DNA from 2 places in the Mesorhizobium sp. WSM4935 genome. Region 1 is predicted to be linked to the other one. Evidence: predicted binding sites of a transcription regulator. Region 1 holds the regulator's gene; the other holds the start of a gene.

Evidence for each region. Region 1 encodes HrcA, which represses chaperone genes, less so after heat shock. Its sites were predicted from a motif close to GTTAGCACTCNCNNNNNGNGAGTGCTAAC; they were not measured.
Region 2: groES (co-chaperone GroES) is a predicted target of HrcA. The motif match lies at 10,721-10,749, and genes of this name have one in related genera.

What each region holds. Positions count from the first base shown of each region.
Region 1 covers NZ_JARTVR010000014.1:15,541-30,599, forward strand. Annotated here, with positions in the region: gene P9273_RS25220 (glutathione S-transferase family protein) at 1-176, opposite strand, end outside; gene P9273_RS25225 (undecaprenyl-diphosphate phosphatase) at 497-1,303, shown strand; gene P9273_RS25230 (YraN family protein) at 1,534-1,911, opposite strand; gene rsmI (16S rRNA (cytidine(1402)-2'-O)-methyltransferase) at 1,972-2,895, opposite strand; gene P9273_RS25240 (hypothetical protein) at 3,089-3,232, opposite strand; gene hemW (radical SAM family heme chaperone HemW) at 3,408-4,580, opposite strand; gene rdgB (RdgB/HAM1 family non-canonical purine NTP pyrophosphatase) at 4,577-5,248, opposite strand; gene P9273_RS25255 (VOC family protein) at 5,248-5,658, opposite strand; gene rph (ribonuclease PH) at 5,665-6,381, opposite strand; gene hrcA (heat-inducible transcriptional repressor HrcA) at 6,538-7,635, shown strand; gene P9273_RS25270 (hypothetical protein) at 7,660-7,857, shown strand; gene P9273_RS25275 (PQQ-dependent sugar dehydrogenase) at 7,975-9,315, shown strand; gene P9273_RS25280 (LysE family translocator) at 9,672-10,289, shown strand; gene cysK (cysteine synthase A) at 10,614-11,594, shown strand; gene P9273_RS25290 (glutathione S-transferase family protein) at 11,704-12,333, shown strand; gene P9273_RS25295 (RNA polymerase sigma factor) at 12,330-13,577, opposite strand; gene P9273_RS25300 (YciI family protein) at 13,589-13,957, opposite strand; gene P9273_RS25305 (TAXI family TRAP transporter solute-binding subunit) at 14,262-15,059, shown strand, end outside.
Region 2 covers NZ_JARTVR010000007.1:3,457-18,515, reverse strand. Annotated here, with positions in the region: gene P9273_RS17500 (KamA family radical SAM protein) at 58-1,188, opposite strand; gene P9273_RS17495 (hypothetical protein) at 1,338-2,273, shown strand; gene P9273_RS17490 (serine hydrolase) at 2,292-3,848, opposite strand; partial or broken gene P9273_RS17485 (acyl-CoA synthetase) at 4,096-5,753, shown strand; gene P9273_RS17480 (hypothetical protein) at 5,846-6,739, shown strand; gene P9273_RS17475 (hypothetical protein) at 6,777-8,201, opposite strand; gene P9273_RS17470 (Hsp20/alpha crystallin family protein) at 8,633-9,142, opposite strand; gene P9273_RS17465 (Hsp20 family protein) at 9,238-9,711, opposite strand; gene P9273_RS17460 (usg protein) at 9,927-10,205, opposite strand; gene P9273_RS17455 (hypothetical protein) at 10,218-10,565, opposite strand; gene groES (co-chaperone GroES) at 10,899-11,213, shown strand; gene groL (chaperonin GroEL) at 11,272-12,900, shown strand; gene P9273_RS17440 (hypothetical protein) at 12,968-13,183, shown strand; gene P9273_RS17435 (DUF982 domain-containing protein) at 13,546-13,953, shown strand; gene htpG (molecular chaperone HtpG) at 14,011-15,059, shown strand, end outside.

The DNA.
Region 1 (15,059 bases):
ACGTCGCCTTCGGCCAGCAGGATCGGCAGCGTGCCGGCCGGGTTCAGCGCCAGGAACTCCTTGCGCCGCGTCCACGGCTTCTCCTCGATCAGCGCCAGCTCCTCGCCATACTCGCCGAAAGCGAGGCGGACGAACCGGCAGGTGGCGAACATGGGATGATGGAAAAGCGTCAGCATGGTTCCGCGATGATAGGGCGCACTAGTGTGGTGGATTTGAAGTTCCTGTACCCTCAATGGCATCAGCGTCCAGGAACTTCAAATCCAAAACCACACTAGAACTCGAAGTTGACAGTGTGGCTCAGAATCCGGAATTCGCTCATTGCGCTGCTCCGAGTGCGGCGAATTCCGGATTGCCACACTGGCGAATCGGTGTCAGCGCCGGTAAGTCTTGGCCGCCCGATTCCAGGGACTGTCATGGTGTTGCGACCTATAGGGGCACTTCCGCCCCATTACAAGCAAACCCTTCCCTTAGCCGCCATCCGAAAGCAGAGGTTGCCATGGAAAGCCAGACCATCGTCGAAGCGCTGCTGCTTGGGCTGCTGGAGGGCCTGACCGAGTTCATTCCGGTGTCGTCGACCGGCCACATCCTGCTTGCCGGCCATTTCCTGGGCTTCCATTCCACCGGCAAGGCCTTCGAGATCCTGATCCAGCTCGGCGCGATCCTGGCGATCCTCAGCGTCTATTTCAGCAAGCTCTGGCATATGCTGGTCAAGCTGCCCACCGATCCGCAGACCCGGCATTTCGTCATCGGCATCCTGATTGCCTTCCTGCCCGCCGCGGTCATCGGCGCGCTGGCGCATGATTTCATCAAGACCATCCTGTTCGAATCGCCCAGGCTGATCTGCATCATGCTGATCATCGGCGGCGTGGTGCTGCTCGTCGTCGACCGCATCAACTTCAAGCCGGTCCATCACGATGTCGAGCGCTTCCCGTTGAGCGTTTATCTCAAGATCGGCCTCTTCCAGTGCCTGTCGCTCATCCCCGGCACCTCGCGCTCGGGCTCTACGATCGTCGGCGCGCTGCTGATGGGCGTCGACAAGCGGGCGGCGGCGGAATTCTCCTTCTTCCTCGCCATGCCCACCATGGTCGGCGCCTTCGCTTTCGATCTCTTCAAGAACCGCAATGTGCTGACCTCGGCCGACCTGCCGATCATCGCGGTGGGCTTCATCGCCGCCTTCGTCGCCGCGCTGATCGTCGTGCGCTTCCTGCTCGACTACGTCTCGCGCAAAGGCTACGCGCTGTTCGGCTGGTGGCGGCTTTTGGTGGGGACCGTTGGACTGTTGGCGCTGATGGTTTGGGGGTGAGCTGAGGTCGCTCTCTTACTGCTTCGTCGAGTTCCTTCGCGCCCCCCTCTGCCCTGCCGGGCATCTCCCCCACAAGGGGGGAGATTGGCAGTTTCGCCCGCGGCACTCTTCTTGCAATGTTGGCGATTGGCGAAAGCGGCGGCGACATCTGATCTCCCCCCAAGTGGGGGAGATGGCCGGCAGGCCAGAGGGGGGCGCTGTCCCGCCAGCCTATCGCCGTTGAGCAGACCTCAATTCCTCCCATAAAACGCGTTCTCGACATGCACCGGCCAGCGCCAGGGCAGCACCGCCACCATGTCGAAACGCATCGAAAGCCGGCCATAATCCGGCTGCCGCGACAGCCACAGATCCGCGGCGCCCTCGATGCGGCGCTCCGATTCGCGGCCGATCGCTTCCATCGCCTCGATCAGCGTGCGCCGCGCCTCGACTTCGACGAACAGCACCAGGTCGCCGCGCCTGGCGATCAGGTCGATCTCGCCGAGCCTGGTGCGGTGGCGGCGGGCAAGGATGCGGTAGCCTTTGAGCATCAGCGCCAACGCCGCCAGCCATTCGCCGCGATGGCCGCGCTGGTAGGCCTTGCGCCGATGGACGACCGTGCGTTCAGCCATCGCCGGCGTCTCTTTGTTTGACCATGATCTTTCCCACAAACCGGTGTCCACTTTTCGGGATCATGGTCTGTCCTTGAGCTCGATCAGCCGTCGGTAGAGCGCCTGTTTCTGCCCGCCGGTCATCTTCGCCGCTTCCGCCGCAGCCTTGGAGGCCGGCATTTCGGCGGCGAGCGACAAAAGCAGCCGGTCGATGTCGCCCGGCTGATCTTCCGCCGCTTCGGGCGGGCCGACGCAGATGACGATCTCGCCTTTCGGGGTGTCGGCGGCCGCATAATGGTCGGCGAGCTCCGCCAGCGTTCCAGTTCGCATCTCCTCGAAGGCCTTGGTCAGCTCGCGGCCGATCGCCGCCTGGCGACCGCCGCCGAGCGCCTCGACCATGGCGCCAAGCGTCTCGGCCAGCCGTCTGGGCGATTCGAAGAAGATCAGCGTCGCCGGCACCGCCTTGAACGTCTCCAGCTTGGTCAGCCGCTGCCCGGTCTTCACGGGTAGAAAGCCGGCAAACAGGAAGGCATCGGAGGGCAAGCCGGAAGCGGTCAGCGCGGCGAGCGCCGCCGAAGGTCCTGGGATCGGCACGACGCGGATGCCGCGCTCCAGCGCTTCGCCGACCAGCCGGTAGCCGGGATCGGAGACCAGCGGCGTGCCGGCATCCGAGATCAGCGCCACGCTCTGTCCGGCCGCCAGCGCCTCGATCAGCTTCGGCCCGGCTTCTTGCGCATTGTGCTCATGATAGGCGGTGGTGCGGCGGCGGATGCCATAGCGTTCGAGCAGCACGCGCGAGACGCGCGTGTCCTCGCAGGCGACGATGTCGGCGCCGGCCAGCGTCTCCAGCGCGCGCAGCGTGATATCGGCCAGATTGCCGATCGGCGTCGCCACCAGATAGAGCGCCGGCTGGAGCGCCCGCGCCGCGATCTCGCTCTGCCCGATCAGATAGCTGCGTTTGTCGCCGGTCACCGGATGCCCCTCATAGCCAACCCTGTTTCGCATGGCTGACGCTTCGTTGCAAAACGTGAGGTCGGGTTAAGGAAATCGCCATGCCTTCGCCACAGTGCGGAACGAAACCCGCAACGGCGAATTTAACCCCTGATTCCCCGGGAGGAGGCAGGACCGAACGATGCCCAATCGCTTCGACATTTTCATAAGCCGGCTTGAAAGCAAGACCGCCCGCGAGGGCATCCATTCACACACCATCGCCGCCCAACCCGGCGCACGCCGCGACAAGGCCGATGCGAAGCCTGTCCGCCACGACGAGGCGCATGGCGAGAAGCAGCGCGGCAAGCACCGTCAGAAGCACGACGCCTGAATAATTCGCGACCTTCGCCATCTCGCGCCTCGTCATTCCAGGGCGCAGCAAGGAGCGAAGCGACGCGCGCAGACCCTGGAATCCATGCCGTTACATCGAAGCGCCACCATCGGCGCAGATACTGCTCCGCTGCGCCCTTCGCGTAGATCACGGCATAGATTCTCGGGTCGAGCCCGAGAATGACGAAGGCACGAGCTCACCTTGCCAGATCGGCGACGACGGCATCCAGGACGATCATGCCGGCGGTCGTGGCGCGCAGCCTTGCGTTGCCGACCGGCGCCACCAGCCCTTCCTCCTGCAGCACCGAAAGCCGTGCGCTCGAAAGGCCGCGCCCCGAGAGCGCCTCGTAGCGCTGCAGGTCGATGCCTTCGGCGAGCCGCAAGCCCATCAGCAGGAATTCGTCGGCCTCTTCCGCCCGCGTCAGGATCTCGCCGCCGGTGACGCCATGGCCCTTGGCTTCGACCAGATTGGCCCAGGTCTCTGGCATCCTTTCCGCGATCGTCACCGTGCGGCGGCCGTTCTCGACGAAACGGCCATGCGCGCCCGGGCCGACGCCGACATATTCGCCATAGCGCCAATAGGTGAGGTTGTGCCGGCTCTCGGCGCCCGGCCGCGCGTGGTTGGAAATCTCATAGGCCGGCAGGCCATGCGCCGCCGTCACCTCCTGCGTCAGCGCGTAGAGATCGGCCGCATGGTCGTTGTCGGGCAGCGTGAATTTCCGCGCCGCGTATAGCGCGTGGAAGGGCGTGCCCTCCTCGATGGTGAGCTGGTAGAGCGACAGGTGGTCGACGGCATAGCCGATCGCCTGCTCCAGCTCCGCTTCCCACGCCTCCGGCGTCTGGCCGGGCCGCGCATAGATCAGGTCGAAGGAGAGGCGGGGAAATATGTCCCGTGCGAGGCCGATGGCGTGCAGCGCCTCCTCGACATTGTGCAGCCGGCCGAGGAAGCGCAGATCCTTGTCGTTCAGCGCCTGCACGCCAAGCGAGACGCGGTTGACCCCGGCGGCGCGATAGCCGCGGAAACGCTCGGCCTCGACCGAGGACGGGTTCGCCTCCAGCGTCACCTCGATGCCGGCCGGCACCGTCCAGTTCTTCGCCACCGCCTCCAGCACCGCGCCCACCGTTTCCGGCTTCATCAGCGATGGCGTGCCACCGCCGAGGAAGATGCTGGTCACCTCGCGCGGCCCGGTGCGGCCCCGCATGGTCTTGAGTTCCGTCTCGATGGCGCGGGCAAAACGCTCCTGGTCGACCGGCTGGTGGCGAACATGGCTGTTGAAGTCGCAATAAGGGCACTTGGCCGCGCAGAACGGCCAGTGGATATAGACGCCGAAGCCGGGGCTGCGGTCGAGCGGTATCGTCACCGCGCTCATGCCGATCCTAATCTGGCCAAATCCAGGCGCGCCTGCGCGAATTTCTGGAAGGCGCGGGCGCGGTGCGACAGCGCCGTCGCTTGGCCGGGCTTCCAGCCATGCTTTTCCTCCGCGCTCATCTCGCCAAAGGTCTTGTCGAAGCCGTTGGGCAAAAACACCGGATCGTAGCCGAAGCCGAGCGCGCCGCGCGGCGGCCATACCAGCCTGCCTTCGGCCTCGCCGCGATAATATTCCGCCTCGCCATCCGGGAAGGCGAGGCAAATGACGGCGACGAAGCGTCCGCTGCGCTGCGAAGGTTCGGTCGCGCGGGCTTCCTGCAGCGCGTTTTCCGTCTTCTGCATCGCCATGCCGAAATCCCTGCTGCCGTCCGGCCTCTCGGCCCAGTTGGCGGTGTAGACGCCGGGCGCGCCGCCGAGCGCGTCGACGCAGAGCCCGGAATCGTCCGACAGCGCCGGCAGACCGGTCGCCTTGGCCGCCGCATAGGCCTTGATATAGGCATTCTCCTCGAAGGTGGTGCCGGTCTCGTCCGGCTCGGCCAGGCCATATTCCTTGGCCGATTTCGCCTCGAAGCCGAACGGCGCCATCAGGTCGGCGAATTCGCGCAGCTTGCCTTCGTTATGGCTGGCGACGACGATCTTCTTCTCCCCAAGGGAATGAAAGGAATGCATCAGAAACCCCAGATCCTTGGCTCGGCGAACTCGATCGAATTGCCCGACGGGTCGCGGATATAGATAGAGTGCCCGCCCTGCGGCCATTCGAAATCGCTTTCGATGGCGATGTTGTTGGCGGCGAGATGCTTGCGCCACGCAGCGATCTCATCGGCGCTCGCCGCAAAGCAGAGATGCCCCTCCCCGGCCGTGCCGTGCGGCGGCACCTTCAGCCTCGCGTCAGGCGCCGGCGGGATTTTCGTCGCCTCGGCGTTGAAGAGAAGCAGCACGCCGTCGCCGCAGCGGAAAAAGACGTGACGTCCCTCGACCTTGCCCAGCGCCTCGAGGCCGATAATGTCGCGGTAGAAGGCTTCCGCGGCGTGTAGGTCCGTGACGTAGAGGGCTGATTCAAGGATCGCGGAGGGCTTCATGGAAACCTACGCCACCGCCATCTGCTGCAGGCTCACCAGCCGCGAAATGCCCTTCTTGGCCAAGCCCATCAACGCCGCGAACTGCTCCTCGGAGAAGGGCTCGCCCTCGGCTGTGCCTTGGATCTCGACGATGCCGCCCTTGCCGGTCATGACGAAATTGGCGTCGGTGCCGGCCGAGGAATCCTCCAGATAATCGAGGTCGATGACCGGCTGGCCGTCATGGATGCCGCAGGAGATCGCCGCGACATGGTCTTTCAGCACCTTGGAAACGCTCACCATCTGGCGCGCTTCCATCCAGCGCAGGCAATCGTAAAGCGCAACCCAGCCGCCGGTGATGGAGGCGGTGCGGGTGCCGCCATCCGCCTGGATGACGTCGCAGTCGACGGTGATCTGCTGTTCGCCCAGCGCCTGCAGATCGACCACGGCGCGCAAGCTCCGGCCGATCAGCCGCTGGATCTCCAGCGTGCGGCCGCCCTGCTTGCCGGCGGAGGCCTCGCGCCGCATGCGTTCGCCGGTCGAGCGCGGCAGCATGCCATATTCGGCCGTCACCCAGCCCTTGCCGGAATTGCGCATCCAGGCCGGCACTTTTTCCTCAAGGCTCGCCGTGCACAGCACATGCGTGTCGCCGAACTTCACCAGGCACGAGCCTTCGGCATGCTTGGACACGCCGCGCTCGAAGGAGATGGCGCGCATTTCATCGGCTTGGCGTTTGGAGGGGCGCATCGAGGCTCTTTCTGTTCTTTCCCGGATTCGTCGGCGGCTTGTAGACGCATGCGCGGCATGGCGCAAAGGAAAACGGCCGGGAACCGCGAACGCGGCACCGGGTTGCGCCGCCGTGGCTTAAGTCTATATCTTTTCGACAGGAGGTTTCTCGCCGGAATGAACAAACCAGTCGATCCGACGTCCCAGAATCCCGGGCTTCAGTCGCCCGTCCTTCAATCACTCGACATGCGCTCGCGCGATATTTTCCGGCGGATCGTCGATTCCTATCTGCGCGACGGCGAGCCGGTCGGCTCTCGCAGCCTGTCGCGCATCCTGCCCTCGTCGCTGTCGCCGGCCACCATCCGCAACGTGATGAGCGACCTCGAGCATCTGGGGCTGATCTACGCGCCGCACGTCTCGGCCGGGCGGCTGCCGACGCAGACCGGCCTGCGTTTCTTCGTCGATGCCTTCATGGAGCTCGGCGACCTGACCGACGAGGAGCGTCGCGTCATCGAGGCGCAGGTGCGCGCCTCGGGGTCGGGCGCCACGCTGGAGCATATGCTGACCGAGGCCAGCCAAATGCTGTCCGGCATGTCGCGCGGCGCCGGCCTGGTGCTTGCCGCCAAGAACGAAGTGGCGCTGAAGCACATCGAATTCATCCAGCTGGAGCCCACCAAGGCGCTCGCCGTGCTGGTGTCGCAGAGCGGCGATGTCGAGAACCGCGTCGTCGACCTGCCGGCCGGCATTACCGTCTCGCAGCTGCATGAGGCTTCCAATTTCCTCAACGCCCATATCAGGGGCCGCACGCTTGCCGAGGCGCGGACCGAGATTGCCCGCATCAAGGAAGAGACCAGGGCGGCCCTCGACACGCTGTCGCAGGATCTGGTCGAAAAGGGCCTTGCGGTCTGGGCCGGCGCCGAAAGCGGCCTGCCGGCGCGTCTCATCGTGCGCGGCCGCGCCAACCTGCTCGAAAACGTCACCGCCCAGGCGGATCTCGAATTGCTGCGCCATTTGTTCGAGGATCTCGAAACGCAGGACGGGCTGCTGCAATTGCTCGACCTCGCCGAGGAAGGGCCGGGCGTGCGCATCTTCATCGGCTCGGAGAACAAGCTGTTTTCCCTGTCCGGCTCGTCGCTGGTCGTCGCTCCCTATCGCGACAAGGACGCCCGCGTCGTCGGCGCGCTTGGCGTTATCGGCCCGACGCGCCTGAATTACGCCCGCATCGTGCCGATGGTCGACTATACGGCGCAGCTGATTTCGCGCATGCTCAGATAGCATTCCGGAAGGAGGGCAAGAAAGATGGCACTGGAAGCAATCAAGGCCCAGATCGACCTCCTGCTTCAGGAAATGATCAACCAGCCCGGAGACGAGCACGAGATCCAGGAGCAGCTGCGCGAGAAATTGCAGGAAATGCGCGCCATGGGCCTTCCCTTGCCGGCCGACCTCGTCGAGTTGGAAAAGAGGCTCGACGACGATCTGGATGCCGAAGAGGCTTGAGCCCGACGTTCCGACAAATCCGCATGCGCAAGCTTCTCTTTTCGGTCGTTTGCCCGATATGTCCTGTCTCTGGGCGCCTGATCGAGTAAGGCGCGTTGGCAGACGACGGAGGACATCATGATGCGGATCGCCGGCCTTGCGGGCCTCGCGCTGGTTTTTGCGACGGGTGCCTTTGCACAGCAGGACAATCGCCCCTTGCTCCGCGGCGAAAAGGCCTTCGGCGACTGGAAGGCCGACCGTCCGGGCGTGCGCCGGCTGCTGAAACCTGAGGATTTGCCGAAACCCGATGTGACGGAATCGGCCTCCAATGGCGGCGGCGTGACTGACCGCCCCGAGGATGCGAAGCCAAAGCTTCCGCCCGGTTTCTCCGCCGAGCTGATCGCTTCCGGCATCGAAAATCCCCGCGTCGTGCGCGTGGCGCCGAATGGCGACCTCTTCGTCGCCGACAGCCGGGCGAACCAGGTCCGCGTCTATCGTTTGGCCGAAGGCAGCGCGAAGCCCGCGCAGAAGTCGATCTTCGCCAAGGGCCTGACCCGGCCCTACGGCATCGCCTTCTACCCGCCGGGCGACAAGCCGCAATGGGTCTATGTCGCCAACAGCAACAGCGTCGTCCGCTTCTCCTATCGCGACGGCGACCTGGAAGCGTCCGGCAAGCCGGAGACCATCGTCGCCAAGGTTCCCGCCAGCCACCATTGGACGCGCGACATCGCCTTCTCGCCCGACGGCAAGACGCTCTATCTGTCGGTCGGCTCCGGCTCCAACATCGCCGAGGATATCGGCGCCAGGCCGAAGGGCGGTGTCGAGGAATGGGCAAAATCGCAGCCGCTGGGCGAGGCCTGGGGCTCGGAACAGGGCCGTGCCGACGTGCTGGCCTTCGACCCCGACGGCAGCAACCGCAGGACGATCGCCACCGGCCTGCGCAACTGTTCCGGCATGACCGTGCAGCCAGCGACAGGGGCGCTATGGTGCGTCGTCAACGAGCGCGACGAGCTCGGCGACAACACCCCCTTCGAATATGCGACCGCGGTGAAGGAAGGCGCCTTCTATGGCTGGCCCTGGTATTACATCGGCGACAATGAGGACCCGCGCCACGAGGGAGTGCGCCCCGATCTCGCCGGCAAGGTCACCGTTCCGGATGTGCTGATCCAGGCGCATTCGGCGCCGCTCAACATCGCCTTCTACGAAGGCGGCAACTTCCCCGCCGAGTACAAGGGCGATGCTTTTGTCACCTTGCATGGTTCATGGAACCGCAATGTCCGCACCGGCTATAAAGTGGTGCGGCTGAGATTCAAGGACGGCAAGCCGACCGGCGAATATGAGGACTTCGCCACCGGCTTCGTCATAGCCGACGACGCGGTCTGGGGCCGGCCGGTTGGCGTCGCCGTGGCCACGGATGGCGCGCTGATCCTGACCGAGGACGGCAACGGCACGATCTGGCGCATTACTTATGGTGGGTAGTTGTTCGACAGAGGGCCTTGAAAGTTGCCGTCGTCGAAAGACAAGACATTCCCGCTCATTCCATGAAATCAGGGCAAACGCTGGCGATTGGCTGAAGCCTCCCCACCTCGTCATTCTAGGGCGGAGCAAGGAGCGAAGCGACGCGCGCAGACCCTAGAATGACGAGGCTCGGCCGGCTCGGCCAATCTCCAAGGCGCGCCCGCCGGCGCGACCGGCCAAACACCGTGCCGGAACTACCTCCCGGCCGAGCTGGCGCAACAAATCCCGCCCTGAGGGAATTACCCTCCACCCGGTATCATGGTAGAAGCCGCGCACCTCATCGATCCCTTCAGGATCATACGCCAGGCCCCAGAACCATGACACTCACCGGATTCCTCGCTTACAGCGCAGCCCTCGGCGTCGCCGCCGCCATTCCGGGTCCCGGCGTGACGGCGCTGGTCGCCCGCGCGCTCGGCTCCGGCTTCCGCTCCTCGCTCGCCATGTCGTTCGGCCTGATGCTCGGCGATCTCACCTATCTCACCGCCGTGGTGCTCGGGCTCGCCTTCGTCGCCCAGACCTTCGGCGTGGTCTTCCTCGCCATCAAATGGGCCGGCGTCGCCTATCTCGCCTTCCTCGCCTGGCGCTTCTGGACCAGCGGCATCACGCCCGAAACCGTCGAGGCGCGGAAGGCCAAGGGCGGGCTGGTGTCGAGCTTCATCGCCGGGCTGACGGTGACGCTGGGCAATCCCAAGACGATGATCTTCTACCTCGCCATCACGCCGACCATCGTCGACGTAAAGACGATCACGCTCGCTGACTACGCCATCCTTGCGGCGCTTACCGTGGTCGTTCTGTTCGTGGTGCTGGTGCCTTACCTGGCGCTGGCCGCCAAGGCGCGCTGGTTCCTGAAATCGCCGCGCGCGCTGAAGGCGCTGAACCGCACCGCCGCCGGTTTCATGATGGGGGCGGCTGCCGCCATCGCGGCCCGCCAATAAGGTGTATTGATATTCAGGTGAGGCCGGCCTGTGAAGGAAGGCTTCCTGCGCTTCCGGTGCTCACGTACTTCAAGTACGCTCCGCTCCGGTTCTCGGAATCCACCCTTCTCGGCTCGGCCTGACCTGAATCTCAACCCACCTTGGTGCGTGATCGCTTTGATTTCAGCCAAACCATTCCTGAAACGCGTCGTGGCGGAAAATGCATTTCCGGTCGCGGACGCTTTTGAGCAGCCGCCCCACTCGGATATTTTCCAGCCTCGGCCTATCTTGCGCGGCTGAAAGCCCTATTCTGTCAGCCTGTGCCATTGCCTTGGGAGCGAACCAATGAACAAGCCCGTCACCTCCGCGCGCGTCCCCGGCCGCGGCCGCATCTTCAATTCGATCACGGAGACGATTGGCGACACGCCGTTGGTCAGGCTGGACAAATTCGCCAGGGAGAAGGGTATCGGCGCCACCCTTCTGGCCAAGCTCGAATTCTTCAACCCGATCGCTTCGGTCAAGGACCGTATCGGCGTCGCCATGATCGAGGCGCTGGAGGAGGCCGGCAAGATTTCGCCCGGCAAGACCACGCTGATCGAGCCGACCTCCGGCAACACCGGCATCGCGCTCGCCTTCGCCGCCGCCGCCAAGGGTTACAAGCTGATCCTCACCATGCCGGAGACGATGTCGGTCGAGCGCCGTAAGATGCTGGCGCTGCTCGGCGCCGAGCTGGTGCTGACCGAAGGCCCGAAAGGCATGAAAGGCGCCATCGCCAAGGCCGACGAACTCGCCGCGACGCTGCCCAACGCCATCATCCCGCAGCAGTTCGAGAATCCCGCCAATCCCGAAATCCATCGCCGCACCACGGCCGAGGAGATCTGGAACGACACCAATGGCGAGGTCGATATCTTCGTTGCCGGCATCGGCACCGGCGGCACCATCACCGGCGTTGGCCAGGTGCTGAAAAAGCGCAAGCCTTCGCTGCATGTCGTCGCGGTCGAGCCGGAAGCCTCGCCGGTTCTGTCGGGCGGTCAGCCCGGCCCGCACAAGATCCAGGGCATCGGCGCCGGCTTCGCGCCGAAAATCCTCGACACCTCAATTTACGACGAGGTCGTCAGGGTCTCGAACGAGGATTCTGTCGCCAACGCCCGCCTTGTCGCCCGGCTCGAAGGCGTGCCGGTCGGCATCTCTTCGGGCGCCGCGCTCCAGGCGGCCATCGTCATCGGCTCGCGGCCGGAGAACAAGGGCAAGAACCTCGTCGTCGTCATCCCCTCCTTCGCCGAGCGCTATCTCTCGACCATCCTGTTCGACGGGCTGGGGGCCTGAACAGACTGGACCGCTGAAAAGGCGGCGCTGGCCTTCGTCGGCGGCTTGAGGCAAGCGCCGCTTCCGGCTCATATCCCCACCGGCCCCAATCGGCCGGCGGGAGAATTTCATGTACAAGCTCTACACGCGCCCCAACAGCGGCGGCTTCGTCGTCGAGGCGGCGCTCGCCATGGCCGGCGTGCCCTTCGAAAAGATCGATGTGCCGAAGAAAGATCCGCCCGATCCGGCCTTCCTTGCCATCAGCCCGCTGAACCAGGTGCCGGTGCTGACGCTGCCGGACGGTCATTCGCTGACCGAATCCGCGGCAATCTGCATCCTGCTTGCCGAGTGTCACCCTGAAGCGCGTCTTGCGCCGCAAGCGGGCTCGCCCGCCCGCGCCGATTTCCTGCGCTGGATGGCCTTCATGTCGTCGGTGCTCTATCCGGCGGTGCTGCGGCTCTATTATGCGCACCGCTACACCGCCGATGGCGAAGGTGTGCAGGCGGTGAAGCAGGCGGCGGTCGAGGAAATGCATCGCGGCTTTGCCATTCTCGACCGGGCGCTGGCCGGCCGCGACTGGATGGCCGGCGACACGCTGTCGCTTGCCGACATCTACCTCGTCATGCTTGTGGCCTGGCATCCTGAGGCCGAGAAAGCCCGCAGCGCCTGGCCCAACGTCGAGCGCCTGTGGGCGAGGCTGCGTGAGAACGAGCTGATGCAAAAGTTGAACGCCTCGCACGAGATGTGGCCCGAAAGCTAATCCCTGATAAGCTTCGCCTTCTCGCCCTGCAGGAAACGCCGCAGCGCGGCGTCGCGCTCGAGGCCGATCGCCCGGTCGTAGGACTCTGCCGCTTGCTTGATGTTGCCGAGCCTTGCCAACAGCCCGGCGCGGGCGGCCCAATAGGGCTGGTAGTCCTGCAGTCTTTTGTCTTCGCCCAGCACGTAAAGGGCCGCCAATCCGGCCGGGGCGCCCTCGGTTTCGGCGATCGCCACCGCGCGGTTGATCGCCACCACCGGCGAGCCGACGACGGCTTGCAGCGCATCGTAAAGCTGTCGGATCGCCGTCCAGTCGGTGCCGCTGCCACGCCGGCGCGCTGTATGGGCGGACTGCACGGCGGCTTCGAGCTGGTAGCGGCCGATGACGCCCTTTTGCGCGGCGCGCACGAGAAGCGCTTCCGCCTCGTCGATCAGGCGATCGTCCCAGAGCGCGCTGTCCTGCTCGGCCAAAGGAACGAAGTCTCCTTCAGGGCCGCGCCTTGCCGAGCGGCGCGCCTCGGCGAACAGCATCAGCGCCAGCAGCCCGAGCGCCTCCGGCTCACCCGGCATGAGCGAGGCGACCAGCCGTCCGAGCCAGATGCCTTCGGTGGCGAGGTTGCGCCGCCTGGTATCGGTGCCGGTCGGATCCGACCAGCCTTCGGCGAAAGTGGCGTAGATCGCCTCAAGCACCGCATCCAGCCGTTCGCTCAGCTCCGCCTGCTCCGGCACGCGAAACGGTATCCCGGTCTCGCGGATGCGCGCCTTGGCCCGCACCAGCCGCTGGCCCATCGTCGCCGGCGAAATCAGGAATGCCGAGGCGATCGTCGCGGCGTCGAAGCCGAGGATCGTCTGCAGGATCAGCGGCGCGCGCACGCTTGCCTCGATCGCCGGGTGGGCGCAGGCGAACATCAGCCGCAACCGGTCGTCGGGCAGCTCCTCGCCCTTCATGCGCGCCTCCATCTCTTCGGCGATCAGCTTCAGGTGATCGCGCGCCGCCTCGCCGGTCAGCCGCCGCCGCACGGCGTCCACGTCGCGCCGGCGCGCCACCGTGAGCAGCCACGCTTCCGGCTGCGCCGGCACGCCGGTCCGCGGCCAGCTTTCGAGGGCGGCGGCGAAGGCGTCGGCCAGCGCGTCCTCGGCGCCGGCGACATCGCGTGTGCGCGCCGCCAGCCAGGCGACCAGCTTGCCGTAGCTGCGCCGGGCGGCCGCTTCGGCCGCCGCCCGCGCGATTTCCGAGCGATCATCCATCACAGGCTTCGCTATGCGGCGGCTATATACTCGGCCATTTCCCAGATCGGCCGCACCTCGACCGTGCCGGTGCTGGACGCGGGACAGCGCGCACCCCATTCGATGGCCGTGTCGATATCGGCCGCCTCGATCATGTAGAAGCCCGCCAACTGCTCCTTGGTGTCGGCATAGGGGCCGTCGAGCACATTGGTCTTGCCGCCGGTGAGCCGGACCGACGTGGCCGCCTGGGTCGGGCGCAGCCGCTCGCCGGCGATATACGCGCCGGATTTCTTCAGCGCCTCGGTATAGGCACCGTAAGCGGCGAGGGTCTGCTGGGTCTGCTCTTTTGGCGCGTTCGCCATCGCGGCTTCGTCATTATAGATCAAAAGCATGTATCGCATGGTCTTCTCCCGTTTCTGAAGGCCGCATCGTCGCGTGCCGACCTATGTCGTGCGGCATCGGCCGATTTCGACAGGCGTCGGAAAAATCTTTCCTCCCCAAGGCAGTCGAGCGCAAGCCGGCGCCTTCGCCGCCGCTCAACCGTTCGTCCAGATCATGATCCCAAAAAGTGGATTCCGGTTTTTGGAAAGGATCATGATCAAACAGAAAGGTTTGCAATTGCGGGTTGGCATTTGGCTCCTCCCGTCTAAACTCACGAGCTTCGCGTCGGGGAGGCGGCGCGACCGTTTCAGGAGGAGAAACCATATGCTCGATTTCAGGACGAAATTTGTTGCCGCCGGCGCCTTGGCACTGTCGCTCGGCCTCGGCATCGTGTCGGCCGGGGCGCAGGAGTTCATCAATGTGCTCACCGGCGGCACATCGGGCGTCTACTATCCGCTCGGGGTCGCCCTCTCGGAGATTTACGGCAAGGGCATTGAGGGCTCGCGCACGCAGGTTCAGGCGACCAAGGCTTCGGTCGAGAACCTCAACCTCCTGCAGCAGGGCAAAGGCGAGATCGCCTTTGCGCTCGGCGATTCGGTCAAGATGGCGGCCGAAGGCAACACCGAGGCCGGCTTCCCGGGCAAGCTCGACAAATTGCGCGGCATTGCCGCGATCTATCCCAATTACATCCAGATCGTCGCCAGCCAGGACTCCGGCATCAAGACGCTCGCCGACCTCAAGGGCAAGAGCCTGTCCGTCGGCGCGCCCGCCTCCGGCACCGAGCTCAACGCGCGCGCCATCTTCGCCGCGGCGGGGTTGAAATACGAGGATCTCGGGCGGGTCGAATACCTGCCCTTCGCCGAGTCGGTCGAGCTGATCAAGAACCGCCAGCTCGACGCCACCTTGCAGTCGGCGGGCCTCGGCGTCGCCTCCATCCGCGATCTCGCGACCTCGGTTCCGATCAACGTCGTCGCCGTGCCGGCCGAGGAGGTCGCCAAGATTGGGGCGCCCTATCTGTCCGTGGTCATCCCGAAAGGCACCTATGAAGGCCAGACGGAAGACGTCGCGACCGCCGCGGTCGGCAATTTCCTCATCACCCGCGCCGACGTCTCCGACGACACC
Region 2 (15,059 bases), on a different contig from region 1:
CGGCAAATTGCCCCGACAGGACTGCCGGGCCGCGTTTGAGCGGCGGAGCCTCTCGCTTCAGATGTCCGCCACCACCTCGGTATAGGCCCTCTCCTTGCCGTCCTGGCCGCGAATCCTCCACGTCCGCCCTTCCCGCCCCTCGATATGGCTCGCGGCCAGCGGCACCTTGCCGCCGCCCTCCGGCAGGTCGATGACGTAGGTCGGGTTGCAGATGCCGGAAAGCCGCCGTCGCAGTCCGGCGACGAGCGCCTGGCCTTCGGCTATCGTGGTGCGGCGGTGCGCCATGCCGCGCGCGAGGTCGCCGTGATGCAGGTAGTAGGGCTTTACGCCGAGCCTGTACATCAGCTCGCGGCAGAGTTCCTCCAGCACCTCGACCTTGTCGTTGACGCCTTTCAGGAGAACGCTCTGGTTGAGCAGCACGAAGCCCGCCTGCCGCATGGCGCGGCAAGCCGCCTCGGCCGCCGGCGTGAGCTCGCGCGGATGGTTGAAGTGAGTGACCACGCTCACCATCAGGCGGCCCTGCAGCGCCTCGATCATGCCGGGCGTGACGCGTGACGGCAGCGCCACCGGCACGCGGGTGTGGATGCGCAGAAGCCGCAGATGCGGGATCGCCTCCAAGTGGGCGAGGATTTCTGCCAGCGCCTTGTCGGGCAGCGACAGCGGATCGCCGCCGGTCAGGATCACCTCGCGGATTTCCGGGTGGCCTGCGATATAGGCCAGCGCCGGTTCAAGCGCCTCGCGCGTGTAGCCGCGGCCGATGGAAGTCAGCGACTCCTTTCTGAAGCAGAAGCGGCAGTAGACCGCGCATTGATAGGTCGGGAACAGAAGCACGCGGTCGGCATGGCGGTGCGTCAGACGCGGCACCGGGCTGAAGGCATGGTCGCCGATCGGATCGTCGAGCTCGCCCTCGGTGGCGACCAGCTCATCCGGCGACGGGATCACCTGGGCACGGATCGGATCGTTCGGGTCGCTCCAGTCGATCAGGTCGAGATAGGGTTTTGGCACGCGCACCTTGTGCACGGTGGCGGCTTCCTGCGCGGCGGCGCGCTCGGCGTACGAGAGCGGCAACGGGGCAAGGTCGCGGACATGGCGCACGCCAGCGCGGATGTCGGCTTGCCAGGCGGCATCATCTTTTTGGGCGGAATGAGGATCGCGCGCGGCGGCCGGCTCTCTGAGGTCTGAGGTCATCGGGATCTCGGGTGGCAAATTCGGGCGGGATATCGGCCCAATGGACGGCGGGGTCAATGGCAAGCGACGTCGCGGCGTCCAGCATGCCCCATAGGTATTTGAGCGAAATACCGTTAGCCTGGGCTGTCCGGGGCGTCGGGGCGACAGAAATGGATTTCAGCGCAGGCCATGGCTATCTCCTCATCGGCGGTCTTATCCTTGTCGGGGCCGGGCTGCTGATCATTTCGCTGATCGTCAATCTGCGCGTGGCGCACAGCGTGCGTGACGACGTGCGCCACCGCGAAAAACTGCTGGAATATTACCGCAACATTTTCTCACAGCTGGGCGTGATCCTCATCGGCATTGGCGTTTCGCTGTTCATCTTCTTCTTCCAGCAGAACTACCAGGACCAGCGCAAGCGGGAGACCGAGCTGCAGCAGGTTCTCGCCAAGCTCGCCGCGCGCGTTGCCCGCGGCGCCCCCGTCATCGAAACGCTCGGCGAGTTCGACGAGGTGCTGGACCAGGGCGGCGCCTATATCGGCCCCGAACTCGGCGGAAACAACGCCGCCATCAGCGCCAAGGGAGCCGAACTCGGCAAGCAGGTCGAAAAGATCCTGCTGGTCGAGCGCGATGTCGACATTCGCGACTTCGATATCCTGAACCTGTCGCGCGACCTCGAAAACACCTTCGTCGTCAACGAGCTCGATCCAACGCTGTGGTTCAACATCGTGCGCGACGAGAACGAGATCAAATACGCCACGACGCAGCTCGGCCTCGACTACAAGGACCTGAACGACGCGATCGGCGACGAGCCGGTCGAGGCGGCGGTCGCCAAGCCCGACAAGGAACAGAAGATTAAGCACGAGGTGCTCGACATATTCTATGACGCCGATCTGCTGCGCCAACGCAGCAGGCGATTCCTCGCCCGCGCCTGCTGGCTGTTCAGCAAGGGCAAGAGCTTCGTCGGTGCGACACCGGTCGAGGCGATCGAGGCCGACGCCAAGTCACACCAGGAATGGCTCGACCGATCGAAGCCGGTGCTGACGCAGTCGAGATCGGGCAGCGGCGATTGCTTCAAGTTGCTCCAGCATGGCCGGGCGTCCTGACCAAAGGGGCCGACGTGGTTAGTCCCCAACCCGCTGCAGCGTGCCCAGATGATTGTCGTCGAGGAACCCGATGGTGATTGTCGATGCTTCGCCGTCCGGGCCGACGACAAAGCTTACTCCTGCCGGCCTGTCCGGGGTCTCGGCGTCGGGATAGGCCAGGAACAGATCACCGTCGAAATGTGTCAGCGAATAAGACCGCGCCCCGGCGGGCCCCACCTTGAGCAGCAGGCCGTCGCCCGCCCCCGATACGACCGCGTCACCGATGAAGTCGTTGGCGTAGCGGCCGGCATAGGCGCCAGCCGGCCGCGGCGGCGTCGGCGGAGACGGCGGCCGGGCATAGGCGGCCTTGGCCGCCTCGACCGTCGGGCCGAACAGCCCGACATAGATGCCGTTCCACGCCTCGATCCAATCCTTCTCGACTTTGCCGTCGAAGACGAGATCGGCGAAGCTGTCGGACAGTCCCTCGGGCACACCTGTCGGAAAAGCGTTGGCGAGAATAACGATGCCGAGCTTCTCCTTCGGAAAGATCGTCACCAGTGTGCGGGCGCCGACGCTGAAGGCACCGGCATGGCCCCAGCTCAGTCCGTGCCGGCCGAATTCGATGTTCCAGCCGAGGCCATAAAAGGATTCGCCGCCGGTGACCGGGTTCTTGCCGCGCGTCATCAGGGGCACGTGGGTCTGGGCCAGCGCATCGGCGGCAATCAGCGTCTTACCGGCATAGACGCCGTCGCCGAGCAGCAGGCGGACCCATTGCGCGAGATCGCGCGCGGTGGAGTTGACGCCGCCGGCGGGCGCCTGAGCGTCCGGATCGCGCTTGACCTTCGCGGCCCAGGCGTCGTCGACCCTGACGTGGAGCGCGGCACGATCGGCGTGCTTGAGGAAATCCGCATGGCGGGAGCTGGTCGAAGCCATTCCGAGCGGACGATAGAGCTTCTCCTCGGCGACTTCTTCCCAGGGCTTGCCTGTCGGCCTGGCGGCCGCGACGGCACCCTCGGTCAGTCCGAAATTGGAGTAGGAGTAGCCGGCGCGAAAGCTCGACGATGGCGGCACGAAGCGCAGGCGGTGGAGGATCGTGGCGCGATCGTAGCCTATGTCCTCGAGATCGTCCCCGGCGGTGCCCGGAAGTCCGCTGCGATGCGAGAACAGGTCGCGGATCGTGAGTTCACTCGTTGGATAGGGATCGGCAAGCCGGAAGGCCGGATCGAGGTCTGCGACCTTGGAATCCCAGGATACTGCTCCGTCGCTGACCAGCGCGGCCACGACCGTGGCCGAGACCGGCTTGGAGAGCGAAGCGATCTGGAACACCGTGTCGGCATCGACTGCCTCCGACTTTCCGACTTCGCGATGACCAAACCCCTTGAGGAAGACCACCTCGTCATTGTGCACGACGGCGATGGCGAGGCCGGGAACACCGCCATTGGCGACGACGTCTTGCGCCAGCGTTTCGAGCTTCGATAACGCAGCGGTGACCCGCTCGGGTGTGATGGGGTCGGCCGCCGCCACATGGGACCAAAGGGCGAGCCCGGCGGCCACAGCCCAAATTCTCAATTGACAGAGATTCCGATTAAGCCGCATGCGCGCCCTCCCCTCCCTGCACTCACCAGGCCATAGTACAGGCTGGCACCAGGCCATAGTACAGGCTGGCGCGCACGCGGCCAATCCTTGCACGGCCATCCTCCGCAGCTTCGGACGATTGGCAGGGAGGGAAACACTGGTGAGCCAGGGGCTCGACTTTCGCCGCAATCGACCCGCGCCCTCTTTTCGGGCAATCTCACCCAACGGCGATCATGGGGAGATGATCTGCCGTCGAGGGAGGATAGCCATGATCAAGACGCAGGCGCTGCCGCGCTATGAGGACGCCGTTCGGCGCTTCCGCATCGAGGACGAGATCGCGCGGCTGAATGGCGATCCGGCGACCGGCATCAACGCCTATGTCGAATGTTGCGGCCGCTATGCAGGCCAAAACCGGCTGGCGCTGCGTGCGATCTCGGCGGCCGGCGAACTGCGCGAATACTCCTTCGACGATCTGGCAGACATGTCCGGCCGCGTCGGCACGATGCTGAAGGCGCTTGGTGTCGGTCCCGGCGATGTCGTTGCCGGCATGCTGCCGCGCATTCCGGAATTGGTGGCGCTGATCCTCGGCACGTGGCGTGTCGGCGCGGTCTACCAGCCTCTGTTCACCGCCTTCGGGCCGAAGGCGATCGAGCATCGTCTCAGCTACAGCAAGGCGAAGCTGGTGGTGACCAACCCCGCCAATCGCGGCAAGCTCGACGAGGTGGACAACCATCCGCGCATCGCCACCATCCTAGACTCCGGTGACGTCCTGCGCGCCGGCGATGTCGATTTCCGCGCCGCCCTTGCCGCCGCCTCCCCCGACTGCGAACCAGTGATGCGCAAGGGGTCGGACCTGTTCATGATGATGTCGACCTCGGGCACGACCGGGCATCCGAAGGGCGTGCCGGTGCCGCTCAGCGCGCTGCTTGCCTTCGGCGCCTATATGCGCGACGCGATCGGGCTCACGCCCGACGACGTGTTCTGGAACATCGCCGATCCCGGCTGGGCCTACGGGCTCTACTACGCCATCACCGGGCCCTTGCAGCTCGGCATCGCCACCACCTTCTACGAAGGCGCCTTCAACGCCAAATCGACCTACGACATCATCGAGCGCCTCGGCGTCACCAGCCTTGCCGGCTCGCCGACGGCCTATCGCCTGCTGATGGCGGAAGGACCGGAGGCAGCCGCGCGCGTCAAAGGAAAGCTGCGCGTGGTGAGCAGCGCCGGCGAGCCGCTCAATCCGGAAGTGATCCGCTGGTTCGACGCCAACCTCGCCGCGCCCATCCACGACCATTACGGCCAGACCGAGAACGGCATGATGGTCAATAACCACCACGGACTTAGGCATCCTGTCCGCGCGGGTTCCGCCGGCTTCGCTATGCCGGGTTATCGCATGGTGGTGCTGGATGACGAAGGCAACGAGCTCGGCCCCAACCAGCCCGGCGTGCTCGCGGTCGACATCGCGAACTCGCCGCTGCGCTGGTTCGGCGGCTACCACGAGGCGGAGACGCCGGCGATCGCGGGCGGCTATTACCGCACCGGCGATACGGTGGAATATGAGCCGGACGGCTCCGTCTCCTTCATCGGCCGCCCGACGACGTCATCACCTCGGCCGGCTACCGCATCGGGCCGTTCGATGTCGAAAGTGCGCTGATCGAGCATCCGGCCGTCAACGAAGCGGCGGTGGTCGGCGTGCCCGATCCGCAGCGCACCGAGATCGTCAAGGCCTTCGTGGTGCTGGCGCCCGCCTTCAAGGGGAGCGAAGCACTGGCGGAGGAGCTCGCCCAGCATGTGAAGAAGCGGCTCTCAGCGCATTCCTATCCGCGCGAGGTCGAGTTCGTCAGCGAACTGCCGAAGACGCCGAGCGGCAAGATCCAGCGCTTCCTGCTGCGCAAGGCCGAGGTGGAGAAGCGGAAAGCGGAATAAAGATTTGCCTCCCTCGATTTCCGCCACGCAAAAGCCGCCAAGTCGGGCGATGGCTGCCAAGGGCATTTGATCGCTAACCTTGGGGTTGCAGCATGCGGTTGGTCTTTACGCTTCTCTTTGCACTGGCGGGCAGCATGGCACTCGCCGCCTCGCCGGAAGACGATTATATCGCCGCGCGCGACAAGGCGATCGCCGATATCACCGCGCAGGAAAGCGCCAATACGGCCATCGAAACCCTCGACGCGCAGAACGAGAAGGCGCTGGCCGATCTCCAGCAGCGTCTCGCCGCCATTCTCGGCCCGCTTTCGGTCAAGGGTTTTCCGGCGACCGGCACCAACAACATCGAAAGCCTCAACGCCTCCGACATCGGCTATGGCATGCTCGACGGGTTACGATATGCCCAGAGCGACGACGGCCCCAGCATCGTCGTCTCGACGCGCGGGCTGACCGGGCGCTGGCTCCAGTCCAAATCGGCCGAGACGGAAGCGGATTTCAAGCTGCCCACCGACATCGGCGCGGCGCTGAAGCTCGACGGTTTCTACACTCAGGCCATCGGCAGTGACGCCGCCTTCTCGGGCACGCTCGACTTTGCGCTGAAGAAGCCCGACGGCGCCGACATGGCGATCGCACGGCTCGGCGGCTGGACGCAGGATGTCGGGCCGATCTACGACCAGCATGTGGTGGTGCCGGTTGTGAAAGGCGACCGCGTGCTGATCGCCGAGGCGCCAGCCTCGCCTGCGGTGCCGAAGATCGCGGCCTGCGATTCGATCTGGGCAGCCGCCGACGCGGCAGCGCAGAAGGCCCAGCAGGCCGATCAGGGCTCGGATCAGGACGACCCGCAGGCTTCCGATCCGGCAAACGCCGCCTGGGAGAAGGGCGACGCCGACTACCGCGCCTGCATGGCCCAGCGCCTGCCCGGCGATCCTTCCTTCCCGGCGCTGCTCAAGGAGGCGCAGGACCTCGCCGACGGCATGGCGGGGAAATAGCCGGCCAGAGCGATCTCCGAAACTGCGCAGAAATTTCTCAGCTCCCGTTCGCCCGCATGTTGCGCCGGGGGACACGCCGCGGGGCGGGACGCACCGTTTCCGCGATGATCCCGTTGGCTTGAGGCGCGCCATCCTTGCGCGACCTTGCGTCGGTCACCCGATGCAGGCGCTCGTAGGGCAGCAATTCCCGGATGCGGGCATTGAGCGCTTCGACCTCGGCGCGCAGGTCCTCGCATTCCTGCTTCTGGATATCGAGCTGGATTTGCTCGGAAGCCTGTTGCAGCGAAAGCTGTGAGAGATTGGTGGTGACTACCGACAGGTTCTTCTTGTCGGCGTCGCTCTCGTCCTTGAGTACGGCGAGCCTTTCCTCCGCAATCTGGCGTTCGGTGGCAGCGTCGCTCAACTGCGCCTTGAGCCTGGTGATTTCGGCCGTGGCTTCGCCATTGTCGGTCGAGACCTGATCCAGACGCGACTGCAGTTCCTGGATCTCGGCACGCAAACCGCGCATTTCCGCCTGGCTGCGCGCCAATTCGGCGGCGCTGTCGCTTTCGGCTATCCGCGCCGCCTCGGCTGTTTCGGCAAGCTTGGCCTGCGTTGCCTCCAGCGCCTTCTGCAGCCGTGTCTCTTCCTTTTCGTGGTTGCCGAGTTGAGCCATCAGCTCGGCGATATGGGCGGTTTCGCTGGCGTGGGTTGCCGCGAACTCGTCGAATTTGTGCCGGGCTTCCGCCTCGCGCTTTTGCGCCTGCTCCAGATCGACCGCGAGGCCGACCTGCTTTTCACGCAGCAGCTTGTTCTCGGCGCCGCGCCTGTCGACTTCGACGGTCTTGGCGGTCAGGACCTTGACGATCTCGCCGAACTCCTTCTCGCGCCTGGCGTTCTCATTGCTCATCTCCACCAGCTCCAGGCGCACGGCCGCCAGCGCGGAGCGCAACTGCTCCCGGTCTTGAACGAGGCTCGCCTCGCGCTGCTGCCAGGCCTCGGCCGCGCCGTCGCGCTCACGCTGCTTGCGGGCGGCGTCGAGCAATTGTTCCGAGAGCGCCTTGTGCTCGGTGGTGAGCGCGACGTTTGCCAGCTCCAGCTCGTTGGAACGCAACACGTCGCGATGGAAGACATTGAGGATTTCGCGCGTCATATGATGCGCGGTGGCGATCTCCGCCAGTTTCGCCTCGATCTCCTGCAGATGCCCCTGCCCGTCGCGGAAAAGCCCGGCAACCGCCTCCAAGGCGGCGAGCCGCGTCTGGGTATGTGGCGTCAGCCGCGATGGAGCTGCCTCGGGCTGAGCTTCGGGCGGCGGATTCTCATCGCTTGCCACCAGCTCCTGGCCGGCAACGGTATCGTCCTCCGACGGCGGCCGTTCGTCATCTTTAAGAACGTCCTCGAATGCTTCCGCCAGATCCGATTGGAGTTCCTGAAACTCCTTGTCGACGTCCTCGGCCCGCTTGATCAGAGACTTGAAATTCATCACGGCACATCCCTTACGCTCGACGACACACCCTTTTTACGCTCGCCCCCGGGCGTACTTAACGAATTGCTAATTTATCTCTTTACCTGCCGTCCGGGAAGCCTGTGCAAAGGAAACCGAAATTAAGGTCATCGCCGGTCCCAATCTTATGCGGATCCGCTGTCAGGTGATCTCCCGTCCGTTCCTAACATACGTTAATCTTGTCTCTGGATGGATGCTCAGAGCCCGGGTCGAAAAAGGCAAAGACAGCGAGCTGCTTGTCATCATTCACATGACCGATGCGAAGACTTCTGGACGGAAAAGAGAAGCCCCGTCGCATAAATTTCTGTCCCAGGCCGCGCCTGATGGATCGGGTGCGCTGCGCGACGATCCGGTTCTCATCGAGGATTGCGACGCGGGAGGCGCATCGACCGACCTCCCGCGTCGATGCATCAGCTCTTGATGTCGATGCGCTTGACCTGCGACTGGGCCTTTTCGCTCTTCGGCAGGGTGACGGTCAGGACGCCGTTCCTGAAGCGCGCCTCCACCTCGTCTTCCTTGACCTCGTAGCCGACCGGGATGCGGCGTTCGAAGCGGCCATAATAACGTTCGGAGAACTGCCTATCCTTGTCATCCGTCTCGGAGCGTTTCTCGCCTCGCAGCGTCAGTACGCCGTCGTCGAGCAAAACCTCGATGTCTTTCTGCTCGAGGCCCGGCACCTCGGCCATCACCTTGATCTCCTTCTCGCTGTTGGAGATCTCGACGCTCGGCCAACCAGCGCCGACGGCGGAAACACCGCCAAAGGACGGTAACCGGCTGTCGAAGCCGCGGAAAACATCGTCAAACAGGCGGTTCACCTCACGATGCAGCGACAGGAACGGATCGCGCTCGCCGTCGCGGAACAAGCTTGGAACCTGGTTGCCGCTGCTCCGGCCCCAGGGAATCAGATCACGGACGCTCATGGTTTCCTCCTTTCTGTTCACCGGCTTGCAAAAGCTTCCTGCCGCGCCGGGCGATGTGCCCGGCGCGTTGCGCGGATGCGCTGACAGGCGGCTCCTCAGGCGGCCTGCTTCTCGCCTTCGATCTTCTTCGTTGCGCCTTTGGGCGCCTTGTCGGCTGCGATCTCGATCCGGCGCGGTTTCATCTCTTCGGGAATCTCACGCTTCAGATCGATCGTTAGCAGGCCATTCACCAAGCTGGCACCGACGACTTTGACGTGGTCGGCAAGCTCGAAGCGGCGCTGGAATGCGCGACCGGCGATGCCGCGATGCAGGTACTCACCCTTATCCTCGCCGGCTTTCTGGCCTGAGACCATGAGCATGTTCTGCTCCTGGGTGATGGCCAGTTCGTCCTGCGCGAAGCCTGCCACCGCCATGGTGATGCGGTAGTCGTCTTCCGCGGTCTTGGCGATATCGTAGGGTGGCCAATTGTCGACGGTGTCGATCCGGCTCGCCGTTTCGAGGGCGTTCAGCATTCGATCGAAACCGATGCTCGACCGGAACAGGGGACTGAAGTCAAACGTGGTTCTCATAGCTACATCCTCCATTGAGCAACATAGATACGAGGGGCGCCAAGGAAGCGGCGCCCCTTGACCTTGCCGGTCTCTCAAGCACCGGCGAAATCGATCTGGGAATTCAGGGCCGGGACGTCAAGGCCCAGCCCGAAGCCGCTTTCAACGTCGTGAAAAAGTCTTCGCCTGCATGCGGAAGAGCGGCCGCACGACGAGCGCCTTGGCGGAGCCGATCTTCAATGGATCGCGATGATCCCGTCGACAGCCCGCCATTCCGATGGCCTGATGAGCCGATGATGGGCGACGCGGACAGAATGCAAGGCGCCTGCCAGCTCGCGCTCCCAAAATCCCAGAAAACCCCTCAGCGTGGGGAAATCCGGGGCGAGATCATAGTCCTGCCACACGTAGAGCTGGAGCAGGCTGGGATGGTCCGGCAGATGGTAGTGGATCTCGGCAGTGGTCAAGCCATAGCCATTCATCTGCAAGCGGAATTCCGTGCTGACCGTGCTCGCCATCGCCTTCGGCCCTCACGCGCTCAGCCGGTCGACCAGTTGCCGGTGGTCGTCATCGGCAGGGCCGGTCGGCGGCGGAGCGAGCGCATCCAGCCGGCGCAGCGCATCCATGATCTCGTCGAAGGAGACCGGCCGTTCGGCCCCTGGCGGCTGGCGCAGCGCCGGCATCGATTCCACGGCGCAGGCGTCGGATGCCCAGGACGAAAGGATCGCCCGCTTTTCCCAGATGTCGAGCGAGCTGTCCTCCAGCACATCCCGCGGGTGCTGGAAATGGCTGGCCGGGGACAGCAGCCGATCGAGCGAAAGGTCTGATATTTCGGGAGCTAGGGAAGGAATGATCGGCGAAAGTGTCTGTCGGTCCATTTCTGTCCTCCGTCTCCAAAAACTCCTTGCTGTTTCAGCGTTCAATTTCTCGGCAGACCTGGCGCTGCCGGGCGCCGATAATTTTGTTCAGCTCAATCGCGAATTCAAGCCTCTCCTTTATCGGCACGATCGAATTTACCGCATGTTTTCAGCGCGCTAGCACTCCAGGGTCGAGAGTGCCAAAAATTTTGCGACACCCCCTTGAAAGTAGAAGAAGGCAAAATTAGCTCGACATGCGCGCGACGCCGAAAGGGTCGCGCGAGCCCCGCTCCGGTCCTGCCGGTCCGGAGCGGAGGAACCTCTCGCAATCTGTTTGTCCTGAAGGAGAACGATATGACGTTCCGTCCATTGCATGACCGTGTACTCGTCCGCCGTATCGAGGCCGAAGAGAAGACGGCCGGCGGCATCATCATCCCTGACACTGCCAAGGAAAAGCCGCAGGAAGGCGAAGTCATCGCCGTAGGCCCGGGCGGTCGCGACGAGAGCGGCAAGCTCGTGCCCCTCGACGTGAAGGTCGGCGACCGCATCCTGTTCGGCAAGTGGTCCGGAACCGAAATCAAGCTCAACGGTGAGGACCTGCTCATTATGAAGGAAAGCGACGTGATGGGCGTAATCGAGCAGACCGCGACGCTGAAGAAAGCCGCCTGACGGGGCCGGGTCGAACCGCAATCAGTCAATGAAAACTGCCTAAGCAAGGAGTGATCCAATGGCTGCCAAGGAAGTGAAGTTCCATTCCGACGCCCGTGACCGCATGCTGCGCGGCGTCAACATCCTGGCCGACGCGGTAAAGGTGACGCTCGGTCCGAAGGGCCGCAACGTCGTGATCGACAAGTCGTTCGGCGCCCCGCGCATCACCAAGGACGGCGTCACCGTCGCCAAGGAGATCGAGCTCGAGGACAAGTTCGAGAACATGGGCGCCCAGATGGTGCGCGAGGTCGCCTCGAAGACCAGCGACATCGCCGGCGACGGCACGACCACCGCGACCGTTCTGGCTCAGGCGATAGTCAAGGAAGGCGCCAAGGCCGTCGCGTCGGGCATGAATCCTATGGACCTGAAACGCGGCATCGATAAAGCCGTCGAGGCTATTGTTCAGGAGTTGAAGACCAACGCCCGCAAAGTGACCAGAAATGACGAGATCGCCCAGGTCGGCACGATCTCGGCCAATGGCGATGCCGAGATCGGCCGCTTCCTGGCCGAGGCGATGCAGAAGGTCGGCAACGAAGGCGTCATCACCGTCGAGGAGGCCAAGACGGCCGACACCGAGCTGGAAGTCGTCGAAGGCATGCAGTTCGACCGCGGCTACCTCTCACCCTACTTCATCACCAATCAGGACAAGATGCGCGTCGAGCTCGAAGAGCCCTATGTGCTGATCCACGAGAAGAAGCTCAGCAATCTCCAGGCCCTGCTGCCGGTGCTGGAGGCTGTGGTCCAGTCCGGGAAGCCGCTACTGATCATCGCCGAGGATGTCGAGGGCGAAGCTCTTGCGACGCTCGTCGTCAACAAGCTGCGCGGCGGGCTGAAAGTCGCCGCCGTCAAGGCTCCGGGCTTCGGCGACCGGCGCAAGGCCATGCTGGAGGACATCGCCATCCTCACCGGCGGCACCGCCATCAGCGAGGATCTCGGCATCAAGCTGGAGAACGTCACGCTGGAGATGCTGGGCCGCGCCAAGAAGGTGGTGGTCGAGAAGGAGAACACCACGATCGTCGGCGGCGCCGGCAAGAAGGAGGAGATCCAGGGTCGCGTTACGCAGATCAAGGCTCAGATCGAGGAAACCACCTCGGACTACGACCGCGAGAAGCTGCAGGAGCGGCTCGCCAAGCTCGCCGGCGGCGTGGCAGTGATCCGCGTCGGCGGCTCGACCGAGGTCGAGGTCAAGGAGCGAAAGGACCGCGTCGACGACGCCATGCATGCGACCCGGGCCGCGGTCGAGGAAGGCATACTGCCCGGCGGCGGGGTGGCTCTGCTCAGGGCTGCCAAGGCGCTTGATGCGCTGACCGTCGACAACCCTGACCAGAGATATGGCGTCGACATTGTGCGACGCGCCATCGAGGCGCCGGCCCGCCAAATTGCGGAGAATAGCGGGGCGGAAGGCTCGATCATCGTCGGCAAGCTGCGCGAGAAGACCGACTTCGCCTATGGCTGGAACGCCCAGACCGGTGAATATGGCGACCTCTACAAGCAGGGTGTGATCGACCCCGCCAAGGTCGTGCGCACCGCGCTGCAGGACGCGGCTTCGGTCGCCGGTCTGCTCGTCACCACCGAGGCGATGGTGGCCGAGAAACCGAAGAAGGAGGCCGCTGCCGCCATGCCGGCCGGCGCCGGCATGGACTTCTAAGACGCTGACCAAAGCCCGCTCCCGGCTACGGGAGCGGGCGCTTCACCAGGTACAATGGGAGGCCCTGATGGATATGATAAGCGGCAATGGCTCGATTCCGGCGCCGACGCATCCGGCAAGCGAATTCCTCGCTTATGAAGCCGAATGCCGAAGCGCGCTGAAGCCGCTGCTGGCAGGCTTGCTCGACACGGCCGAATCCGCCGGATGGAATCGGCGGACCGTCGCCTCGACGCTGATGTTCCTCGCCGCACAGCAGGTGTCGGCCACCGAAACATCCGCGTGAAACTGAACGAGATCGACCCCGCCCCTGGCGGGCGGGGTCCATCAACTGCATCGAGATGGGATGAGACGCTTGCACGGGGAACACGATTGCCATGATTGCGGGACGTTTGCGGGAATGCCTGAGAACCTTGCGATGGGATGCCGCCGATCTTGCGCAGGAGCTTGACTGTTCCAGGACGGATGCGGCGCGCTGGATCGAGGGGCGCGCGCCGGTCCCGCTGGCGGTCGCCGCCTGGATCGAAGCCCTGACCAAGGCGCATGGCGCGCTGCCCCCGCCGCGCCTGAACCAGCAAAGTTCAGCGACGCACATAACGTTGGCCGGGCCGGTGGTTGTGCACGCCTTCCCCGGCATAAGCCAGCCGCATGGCATTGTCCTGCAACCGCCCTACCGGCGCCGACATGCGCTGGCCGGGACGGCCGGCGTTCGCCCCGGAATCAGGGGCATGCATCCAACAGGAGCTTCAGACCATGACCCACGACCGCTTTGAAGAACCTGTCACCGTGCTCGTCGGCATGGGTTTGCCGGCGCGGATCGAGACCGTGGCGGAAGCCCATGCCCTTCTGCAAGATTGGCCGGCTGTGAGCAGGAGCAGCGCGCATGCGATCGCGCTCAACGCCTGCAAGGCCGGCATTGCCGGCGAGATCGACCCGGAAACGGTACGGGCAACCCTTGTTGCCTTCGCCCGCCGCCACGATATTCTGGCGCCGGACATGGTTTCGATGGCGCCCGCAGCGCTGGCAGGGCGGGCCTCCACAAGCAACAATGGCTGACGATCGAACCCCGCACGTGCTGGCGCGGCGGACAAATAACCAACCCGGGAATTTTGAATGACGACTGACACCAAGACGACGGAAACCAGGACTTTCGAGGCGGATGTCTCGCGGCTGCTGCACATGATGGTGCATTCGGTCTATTCGGACCGCGACGTCTTCCTGCGCGAGCTGATATCCAACGCGGCGGACGCCTGCGAGAAGCTGCGCTTCGAGGCGGTAAGCCGGCCCGAGCTTTTGGGCGAGGATCCGAAGCCGCGCATCATCATCGCCGCCGACCCGGACAATAAGCAGCTTTCCGTCGAGGACAACGGCATCGGCATGAGCCGCGGCGAGATGGCGGAGGCGCTGGGGACGATCGCGCGCTCCGGCACGCGCGCCTTCATGGAGCGCGTCGAGTCCGGCAAGGCGGCGGAGGACACACAGCTCATCGGCCAGTTCGGCGTCGGCTTCTATTCTGCCTTCATGGTCGCGGATCGGGTCGACGTCATCAGCCGCCAGGCCGGCAGCGACCAGGCCTTCCGCTGGTCGTCCGATGGCAAGGGCACCTATGAGATCGCACCGGCGCCACTTGAGGCGGCGCCCAAGCGCGGCACGCGCGTCGTGTTGCATCTGATGGAGGATGCTTCCTCCTACACCACGCCCTACCGGCTCGAAGGTCTGGCGAAGTCGCAGTCGGGTCATGTGCCGGTGCCGATCACGCTTATCGAGAAACCCGGCGCCGAGCCGCGCGACATCGCCGACGGCATGGCGCTTTGGGTGCGGCAGAAGAGCGAGATCAAGCCGGAGGAATATACCGACTTTTACCGCAGCATCGCCGGCCAGTATGACGAGCCGGCCTCGATCATCCATTTCCGCGCCGAGGGCCGGCAGGAATACAGCGTGCTCGCTTTCGTGCCCGGATCGCGGCCGTTCGATCTCTTCGACCAGGACCGCAAGGGCCGCATCAAGCTCTATGTGCGGCGCGTCTTCATCACCGACGACGCCGATCTCCTGCCGCGCTACTTGCGCTTCGTGCGCGGCTTGGTCGATTCCGCCGACCTGCCGCTCAACGTGTCGCGCGAGATGATCCAGGAAAGCCCGCTGCTTGCCTCGATCCGCAAGGG